Regions from separate parts of the Pseudoalteromonas sp. TB41 genome, predicted to be linked through region 2. Evidence: predicted binding sites of a transcription regulator. Region 2 holds the regulator's gene; the other holds the start of a gene.

Region 1 (5,093 bases), on a different contig from region 2:
CCGTTTGCATATGTGGATATTTTACTTAATCCAGACATTCGTGCAGAGCTTCCTGCTTACGCTAACTGGCCTACCTTCCCGCAACTTTGGGTTGAAGGCGAGTTAATTGGTGGCTGTGACATTATCATTGAAATGTTTCAACGTGGTGAATTACAACCACTGATTGCTGAAACAGCTGCAAAGCATAAACCTGCAGACGCTGAATAAGCGTTTAGGTAAAAAAAGCTGCAATTTGCAGCTTTTTTTATGTCTAGCGTAAGCTTAAATAGCACTGAACCTGCCGATTTCACAATGGTATAGGCTGATTTTCCTATGATGGGGATTTAATTCTCAGCCGATCCAATAACCTGTCGATATAATACCCACCTCAAACAATTTGCTGCCATTAAAAGCTGTAAAAGTAACGAACAGTATTAGGGTCTGTTGACCTTTCAAGGTTAAATTTGCAGCAGTCTGTTTGGTATTTAGGCAAGGCAGAGCCTATGTGGTGTGGTATTCCTCATAAATAGGCGATAACGCAGCATCAATAACAAACAGGCGCTGAACTTCGGGTTCTGCCTAGGGACGATTTACTCTTTGTTGCTCGGTTTTTACTTAGTCCACTAGGTTACAAACCTCGCGCCGAGATTAAACCGCCCCTAGTTTGAACAAATTGTAATCCGCAAAGGTCAACAGACCCTAAGCTTTTCTTATCGTTTTTGCTTAATTAACTTAATTATTTTGTGCACAGGCATCTTTTTTCATCACCGTTCCTTGGCGTTAATACTTATTCAAAGTAAGCCATATGCGCAGGCCATAGTTGATAAAATTAAAAATAATTCACTCGTAAACAGTGCTAGCTTACTCAAAAGTGAGCCTATTTTTACGCAGTCAAGTGAGATGTTAACTTTTAGTATGTTGATTTTAAAGTGCTTTATATTTAATGACTGTGTTCATAGCAGTCACTGTTTTTGCTTAGGTGGCCAAACAAAGTTTACCTATAGGTAAGGTAGATAAAACGTCAGTAGATGCATAATATGAAAGCAAATACTGGTAACTATTAAATAATATATGCATTAATTTAAACCACTGTAAAAAACTATTAATTAATTTGCTTGTAAAAGGTAAATATCAGCAAGTTAATAAAGAATAAAATACGGCTATGAATAATTATTCATTATTTGCATGGTTTACGTTTACGTAAACTGACTATTGAGGGGGGGGTTATTTACAAGTTCTTAAAAATAACACCGGTGTCATTAAAGTTTTCGATCCAATATCTACTCAAATGTTAATATTTAGCATTATTTTATGATTTTTAATGAAGTTGAAATATATTCAATATAATGAATATGTATTCAGAAAGATATTGACTCAGGTTAGGAATAACGCTAATTTTGATCGTCTGTTAGCAAATCGTCGAGCCGTTCATCCACGTTAACAGTGCAGCAAGGGGAGGGGTCCATGTTATATGACTCAAAACTAGAAAAAGATAATTGTGGCTTTGGCTTAATAGCCCAAGTTAATAACCAAGCGAGTCACCGACTCATCCGTACGGCGATCACCGGTTTAGATCGCATGCAGCACCGCGGCGGTATATCTGCTGATGGTAAAACGGGTGATGGTTGTGGCTTGTTACTTCAAAAACCAGACAGCTTCTTTCGTGCTATTGCTGCTGAAAATAATTGGCATTTAGGTAAAAATTACGCCGTTGGGATGATTTTCCTCAATGCTGATCCGGTATTAGCACAAGCAGCTAAAGATGTTTTAAGCGAAGAACTAGAAAAAGAAACGCTTAATATTTTAGGTTGGCGTGTTGTCCCTACCGATCCATCAATGTTAGGACCTATAGCCCTAAAGCAATTGCCTGGGTTTGAACAAATTTTTATTAGTGCGCCAGAAGGGTGGCGTTCTAAAGATTTAGAGCGACGTTTATATGTTGCACGTCGTCGTGCAGAAAAGCGCTTGATGGATGATGAATCATTTTATATTGCGAGCTTATCTGGGCTAGTCACCATCTATAAAGGCTTAATGATGCCTGCTGACTTGCCAAATTTTTATCTCGATCTTGCTGATATTCGCATGACCAGTGCTATTTGTGTTTTTCATCAACGCTTCTCTACAAACACACAGCCTCGCTGGCCTTTAGCGCAACCATTTCGTTATTTAGCGCACAATGGTGAAATTAATACTATTGAAGGTAACCGCCAGTGGGCCCGTGCACGCTCTTATAAATTTGCTTCGCCGCTTATTCCTGATTTACAAAGCGCAGCGCCGTTTGTTAATGAAACAGGGTCTGACTCATCTAGCCTCGATAATATGCTAGAGCTGTTTTTAGCTGGTGGTATGGATTTATTCCGTGCGATGCGCATGCTAGTGCCGCCAGCATGGCAAAAAAACCGTGCTATGGATGACGACTTACGTGCATTCTATGATTTTAATTCGATGCATATGGAACCGTGGGATGGCCCTGCAGGCATCGTTATGTCGGATGGGCGTTTTGCAGCCTGTAACCTAGACCGAAATGGTTTACGTCCAGCGCGTTATATTATTACTCAAGATGGCTTTATTACTTTAGCCTCTGAAGTGGGTATATGGGATTACACCGCTGACGAAGTGGTCGAAAAAGGACGTGTTGGCCCGGGCGAACTCCTCGTTATTGATACTAAATTGGGTAAAATTTGGCATTCAGATGAAATTGACCAAGATTTAAAATCACGCCACCCTTATAAGTCGTGGTTAGAAGAAAACGTTAAACGATTAACGCCTTTTGAAGCACTTACCGAGCAAGATGCGGGCAATCGCTCATTTGATGATGAAACCCTTGTCAAATACCAAAAGATGTTTGGCTATACTAACGAAGAGCTAGACAGCGTCATTCGTGTCATGGGTGAAAATGGGCAAGAAGCCACTGGCTCAATGGGTGACGATACGCCGTTTGCCGTACTGAGTGAAGGGCACCGTTCACTTTATGATTATTTCCGTCAAAAGTTTGCTCAGGTTACTAATCCGCCAATTGATCCGTTACGTGAAAACCATGTAATGTCGCTTGCAACGTGTATTGGCAGTGAGCAAAACGTATTTAATGAAACAACAGGGCACGCTAAACGCCTGCAATTTGATACGCCTATTTTAATGTACGCTGATATGCAGCAGCTACTTAACGCCGATGAAGCGCACTACAGCTATTGTAAGATTGATATTACTTACACCGTAGAAGAAGGCCTTGAGAATGCGGTTAAGCGCATCTGTGATGAAGCACAAGCAAAAGCCGCATCTGGCTGCATTATGCTGGTATTAACGGATCGTAACTTTGATGACAATCAATTACCTATCCCTGCTGCTATGGCGGTGGGTGCGGTACAAAAACGCTTGGTAGATAATAACTTACGCTGTGAGTCAAATATTATTATTGAAACTGGCAGCGTTCGCGATGCGCATCAATTTGCGGTACTACTTGGATTTGGTGCAACCGCAATTTACCCGTATTTAGCGTACGAGTCACTTGTGGCTATGAGCGATACCAAGGTAATTAATAAGTCATACTGTGAAGTTACACTGGCTTATCGTCAAGCAATTAATAAAGGCTTGTACAAAATCATGTCTAAAATGGGCATTAGTACCGTGGCTTCATATCGTTGTTCAATGCTGTTTGAAGCCGTTGGTCTATCGGACGCTATTGTTGAGATGTGTTTTAAAGGCGTGGCGAGTCGTATTAAAGGGGCGTGTTTTAGCGACTTTGATGACGATCAGCAAAGCTTGCATAAACTGGCGTTTAGTAAACGTAAATTATTAAGCCATGGTGGTTTATTTAAGTACGTACACGGCGGCGAGTACCATGCTTACAACCCTGATGTGATTCAAACGTTACAAAAAGCAGTACGTAGCGGCGAGTACAGTGATTACAGCGAATACGCAAAGCTAGTTAATCACCGTCCAGTCGCGACTCTGCGCGATATGTTGGCTTTAAAACTGCCAGAAAAGGGTATAAGCATTGATGAGGTAGAGCCTGCCACTGAGCTTTATAAACGGTTTGACTCAGCCGCCATGAGTATTGGTGCATTATCACCAGAGGCGCATGAAGCACTTGCAATTGCCATGAATCGTTTAGGTGGCTGCTCAAACTCTGGTGAAGGTGGCGAAGACAAACTTCGTTACGGTACAGAAAAAAATTCACGTATTAAACAAGTAGCTTCGGGTCGATTTGGTGTCACCCCACATTACTTACGTAGCGCTGATGTTATTCAAATAAAAGTGGCACAAGGCGCTAAACCTGGGGAAGGCGGACAATTACCGGGTGAAAAAGTCACTCCCTATATTGCCAAGCTTCGTTACTCGGTACCGGGTGTGACTCTTATTTCACCTCCGCCGCATCACGATATTTATTCTATCGAAGATTTAGCCCAGCTGATTTTTGACTTAAAACAAGTAAACCCGAATGCATTGATTTCAGTAAAACTGGTATCTGAACCGGGTGTTGGCACAATTGCAACCGGTGTAGCAAAAGCGTATGCCGACTTAATTACTATTTCAGGCTATGATGGTGGCACAGGTGCAAGTCCATTAACCTCAGTTAAATACGCTGGCAGCCCATGGGAGTTGGGACTTGCTGAAACACAACAAGCATTGGTAGAAAATGGCCTTCGCCATCGTATTCGCCTGCAAACAGATGGCGGTTTAAAAACCGGCCTTGATATCATCAAAGCGGCCATTTTAGGCGCCGAAAGTTTTGGCTTTGGCACAGGGCCTATGGTTGCATTAGGCTGTAAATACTTACGAATCTGTCACTTAAATAACTGTGCGACAGGTGTGGCAACACAAGACGAAACATTACGTCAAAAGCATTATCATGGTCTGCCAGAAATGGCGATGAATTACTTTAAGTTCATTGCTCAAGAAGCGCGCGAAATTATGGCAAGTTTAGGGGTTGCAAACCTAACCGATTTAATTGGTCGCTTAGACTTACTCGAAGCCATTGAAGGCAAAACAGCGAAGCAGCAAAAAATAGATTTATCAGCGGTTATCGCTCAGCCAAATAATCCAACGGGTGAAACTTTGTTTTGCAGTGCACCAAATAGCTCGCATTATTTAGGTGAGTTAAATGAGAACTTACT
Region 2 (5,093 bases):
AGCAAGTATCGGCTGTGTTTGTTACTCACTCAAAAGAAGAGGCGTTTGCTTTTTCAGATACGCTTGCGGTTATGCACCAAGGTAAAATTGCGCAGCAAGGTACGCCAGAACAGCTTTTTGCTAAACCACGTTCAAAGGAGGTTGCAGAGTTTCTGGGTCAGGGCATATACTTAAGCGCAACCGTATTAACCGCCACTGAATATCAAACGCAGTTTGGGGTGGTTGAATCAATACAGCCACAGCAGCATGGCGTGGCGGATAAGGGCGTTATTTATGTGCGTCCGCATCAACTTGAACTTGCTAGTAATAACGATACGCAACAGCAATCTGAGCGGGTTAGTATATTAAGTAGTCGCTTTATTGGCTCCGCTTATGTATACACTGTGGTTATTGATGAGCAAGAAATAGAAGTTGCAGCCCAGTATGGCCAGTCATTTGAAATAAATGAACAGGTTATAATAAAAATAAAACCGCACACGGTGAATTTTTTTGAATCGTAATTAATCGCTGTGTTTTGCTCTAAAAAGTAAGGAATGACAATGGCGCAAGCGCAATCAGGGATTTGTGCTGAAGCAAACTTACACGGTTTGCACTTATTTTTTAATGTACTTGATGGTCACGACGAATCACTTCGCGCTAAGCTTAAAAAAGTGAGCGATATTGAAGATGAGTTTAGTGATCAGTTCTCTGAATCTATGCTTTCTTGTATGGTCGCCATTGGCGCGCAATATTGGCCACACATTCTGCCTGATTATATGCCAAGTGAGCTGCAAAGCTTTCCTAATATCACCCATAGCGATTTTGTGATGAGTGCAAGGCCATGCGATTTATTTGTACAAATCCGCTCAGACAGAGAAGATGTAAACCACCTGTTTGCATTGCAAATATTAAAACTTTTCAACCCTGATGTTGAGCTGGTGGAGCAAATTCGAAATTTTCGTTTTTTAGATGGCCGTGATTTTAATGGTTTTATTTATGCGGGCGATACTCCGCATGGTCGTCAAAAACGGGTAACGGCCCTCGTTAATAAGCCTGATAGCTTTGAAGATCAAGGCAGCTATATTCATGTTCAGCGCTATAAGCATGACTTAACGTTATGGCAGCACTTGTCGTTGCAAGAACAAGAACAAATAATGGGGCGTACTCGTCTCGACAATACCCTAATAAGCCCCGCACTTGAAAGCAGCCATGCAACCCGAAGTGAATTAAAAGATGAACAGGGGCAAGCATTATTACTAAATCAAAGTATGCCTTATGGCGACGTGTATGAGCAGGGGATGTTAATGATTACGTGCTCGGCTAAAGGGGATGCGTTCGAGAAAGTACTCAATAGCCGATTAGGGCAGGGGGAGTATTACGACCATTGGCTTGATTTTACTCAAGCAGATATGGGCTCTGCGTTTTTTGCACCCTCAGTGCGATTTCTAAAGCAGCTATAAAACAAGCCAGTAACGGCTACGTATCAGTATAGCCGTAACAGTGATAACCAAACGAGTTTAAACCGTATCAAACAAAATACGCACACGCTCTAATGTGAGGTCTATTTCTGATACTTTCGCTGGCGCAATAAAAATAGTGTCATCGCCGGCAATTGTTCCTAATACGCCATCTGCTTTACCTAATGAGTCAAGTAAACGGGCAATTAGCTGAGCAGCCCCAGGACTGGTGCGAATAATAATCATCATTTCGTTATGCATAATATCAATAACTAACTGGCGTAACGGGCTTTTAGCGGTTGGTACACCCATTTCGGCAGGTAAACAGTACACCATTTCTTGTTTTGCATTGCGGGTACGTACCGCGCCAAACTTACTTAACATCCGCGACACTTTACTTTGGCTAATATTATCAAAGCCTTGTTCTTTTAATGCGTCAACTATTTCGCCTTGTGAGCCAAAATTCTCTTCTTTTAAAAGTGCTTTAAAGGCTTTTACCAATGCTTCTTGTTTGTCTTGTGGTTGCATAGTGTCTAATTAGTTATGTTGTCGATACTGCAAATTCTACACAAAAATGCATATTTATGCAGCAGTTGTTTAGGTTTTGCTGCGTTTAAACAGCAAAGTTTACAACTATGGTCGAAAATATAGCTAAAATAGGCAGGATAAATTTGTTTTTAGTCGCTAATTTCTTTATCTTATAAACCACAAATATTTCCTTCCTCAAATCACGGAGAATTCCAATGAAAGTTGCTGTATTAGGTGCTGCAGGTGGTATCGGTCAAGCGTTGTCTTTATTATTAAAAACAGGCTTACCAGCTGGTTCAGAATTATCACTATATGATGTTGCGCCAGTAGTTCCTGGTGTTGCTGTTGACCTTTCTCATATCCCAACAGATGTAAAAGTTGAAGGTTTTGGTGCAGATGCACTAGATAAAGCATTAACAGGTTGTGATATTGTTTTAATCCCAGCGGGTATGCCACGTAAGCCAGGTATGGATCGTGCAGATTTATTTAATGTTAACGCTGGTATCATTAAAACATTAGCAGAAGGTATTGTTGCTAACTGCCCTAAAGCGCTTGTAGGTATTATCACTAATCCAGTTAATGGAACTGTACCTATTGTTGCTGAAGTATTCAAAAAAGCAGGTACTTACGATGCTAAGCGTGTATTTGGTATTACAACTTTAGATGTGATCCGTTCTGAAGCGTTTATTGCTGAACTTAAAGGCGTAGACGTAGCAAGTGTTAAAGTACCAGTGATTGGTGGCCACTCAGGCACAACCATTCTACCGTTACTTTCTCAAGTTGAAGGTGTTACTTTCACTGATGAAGAAGTAGCTACACTAACTCCTCGTATCCAAAACGCAGGTACTGAAGTAGTTAATGCTAAAGCGGGCGGTGGTTCTGCAACATTATCTATGGGTGCTGCTGCAGCACGTTTTTGTATGTCTTTAGTTAAAGGCTTACAAGGTGAAGACGTTGTAGATTATGCATACGTTGCTGTTGAAAATGGCGATGCAGAGTACTTTGCACACCCAGTACGTTTAGGCAAAAATGGCGTAGAAGAAATTCTTTCTTACGGCACTCTAAGCGCATTTGAAGAGCAAGCTAAAAATGACATGCTTGAAACGCTGAAAAAAGATATCAAAGAAGGTGTTGATTTTATGGCGTAATAGCCAAAATTAACCCATAAAAAAGCCTGCATTTGCAGGCTTTTTTATTGCTCGGAATTATCTACACAGTATTACTTAGTGGTCGCGGTCAACCGATATTCTAGCTAAGCTAATTAGTGCTTGCTTGTAACTCGACTCCGCTAAGCAATCTAAACAGGCAATTGCTTTTTCTGCTTCTTGCTCGGCTTTTTCCATTGTGAACTCAAGGGCATTGGTATGTTTGAGCGCAGCCAGTATCTCGTCAAGGTGCTCCATACCATTACAGTGCTCAATAGCGTCTCTTATTAACTGTGTTTGATGCTCACTACCGTGTTGCATTGCATATATAAGAGGTAACGTCGGCTTACCTTCAGCTAAATCGTCGCCAATGTTTTTACCAAGTTGGTCGGCATCAGCGTTGTAATCTAAAACATCATCCACTAACTGAAAAGCAGTACCTAAATGCATGCCATACAAATTAAGTGCCTCTAGTACACTATCGTCTTGCTCAGTAATAATGGCCGCAAGACCCGTCGCTGCTTCAAATAGCTTGGCGGTTTTAGAATAAATAACCTGCATATAGCTGGCTTCAGTGGTATCAGGGTCGTTGCAGTTCATTAATTGCAGCACTTCACCTTCGGCAATAATGTTGGTTGCATCAGCCAGTACTTGCATTATTTGCATTTTACCAAGACCCACCATTAGCTGAAACGAGCGGGTGTAAATAAAATCACCCACCAGTACGCTAGCAGCATTACCAAACTCAGCATTTGCTGTAGGTGTGCCACGGCGCAAATTAGATTCATCTACAACATCATCATGTAAAAGCGTTGCGGTATGAATAAATTCAATGATAGTTGCTAGCGTAATGTGATCTTTGCCTTGGTAACCTAGCGCTTTAGCCGCCAAAATAGCCAACATAGGGCGAACACGTTTGCCACCGCTGTTAACAATATACAAACCAAGTTGATTAACTAACGCCACATCTGAGCGCATTTGCGCATGTATTAGTTGATTGACGTCATTCATATCGCTTTCGATTAACGCCTGGATAGCTTTTATATCCATTGATCTCCGAGCCAATTTTAATGTGTGAACGGCGCAGATTGTACAACAAAAAATGCATTAGCTCGATATTTTGTGATGATTCCTTAAAAAAACACCCTTAAGTAGGTTAAATGACCTATTAACCTTGTGAATAATTGATTAAACATCCTGGTTTAATTTTGAATCACCCCTGGCGGTTAATTGAACTACATAGGCTCGCTTTGTTATTGCTAATTTATTTTCTGTAACCGTTAAAAAGCGCTTGGCAAAGGGGGATTTTAATATAAAATAGGGGAAATATTGAATTGCTCTCAATGCAGCTACTTTTTATTCATTTAATTACAAAAAGAGGCTTGCTAGTTTTTACGCATTAGCGTAAACTTCGCGCCCTATTGAAGAATATTTTAGTTGCGTCGATTTGAGGGCGCACAGACGGAGTTAATTATGTACGCGGTTTTCCAAAGTGGTGGTAAACAGCACCGTGTGACTGAAGGTCAAACAATTCGTCTTGAGAAATTAGACGTTGAAACTGGTGCAGCAGTTGAATTTGATTCAGTACTTTTAGTTGCTGATGGTGAGAAGATCGAGATTGGTGTACCGTTCGTAAACGGTGGTAAAGTAACAGCTGAGGTTGTTTCACACGGTCGCGGTGAGAAGATTAAGGTTGTTAAATTTAGACGCCGTAAGCATTCTCGTAAGCAAATGGGCCATCGTCAATGGTTCACAGAAGTTAAAATCACTGGCATTAGCGCTTAATTAGAGGTACTTAGAAATGGCACATAAAAAAGCAGCTGGTAGTACTCGTAACGGTCGCGATTCAGAAAGCAAACGCCTAGGTGTTAAGCGTTTTGGTGGCGAATCAGTTCTAGCGGGTAGCATCATTGTTCGTCAGCGTGGAACTCGTTTCCACCCAGGCGCAAACGTAGGTATCGGTAAAGACCACACTATCTTCGCA

The links. Region 2 encodes ArgR, which controls arginine synthesis, uptake and breakdown. Its sites were predicted from a motif close to ANTGAATANNTATTCANT; they were not measured.
Region 1: gltB (glutamate synthase large subunit) is a predicted target of ArgR. The motif match lies at 1,325-1,342, and genes of this name have one in related genera.

Annotation. Positions count from the first base shown of each region.
Region 1 covers NZ_AUTH01000110.1:71,303-76,395, forward strand. The annotation lists gene L641_RS0120130 (Grx4 family monothiol glutaredoxin) at 1-207, shown strand, start outside; gene gltB (glutamate synthase large subunit) at 1,444-5,093, shown strand, end outside.
Region 2 covers NZ_AUTH01000069.1:12,244-17,336, forward strand. The annotation lists gene L641_RS0109225 (ABC transporter ATP-binding protein) at 1-500, shown strand, start outside; gene L641_RS0109230 (Dyp-type peroxidase) at 540-1,439, shown strand; gene argR (transcriptional regulator ArgR) at 1,497-1,964, opposite strand; gene mdh (malate dehydrogenase) at 2,180-3,112, shown strand; gene ispB (octaprenyl diphosphate synthase) at 3,188-4,159, opposite strand; gene rplU (50S ribosomal protein L21) at 4,583-4,894, shown strand; gene rpmA (50S ribosomal protein L27) at 4,911-5,093, shown strand, end outside.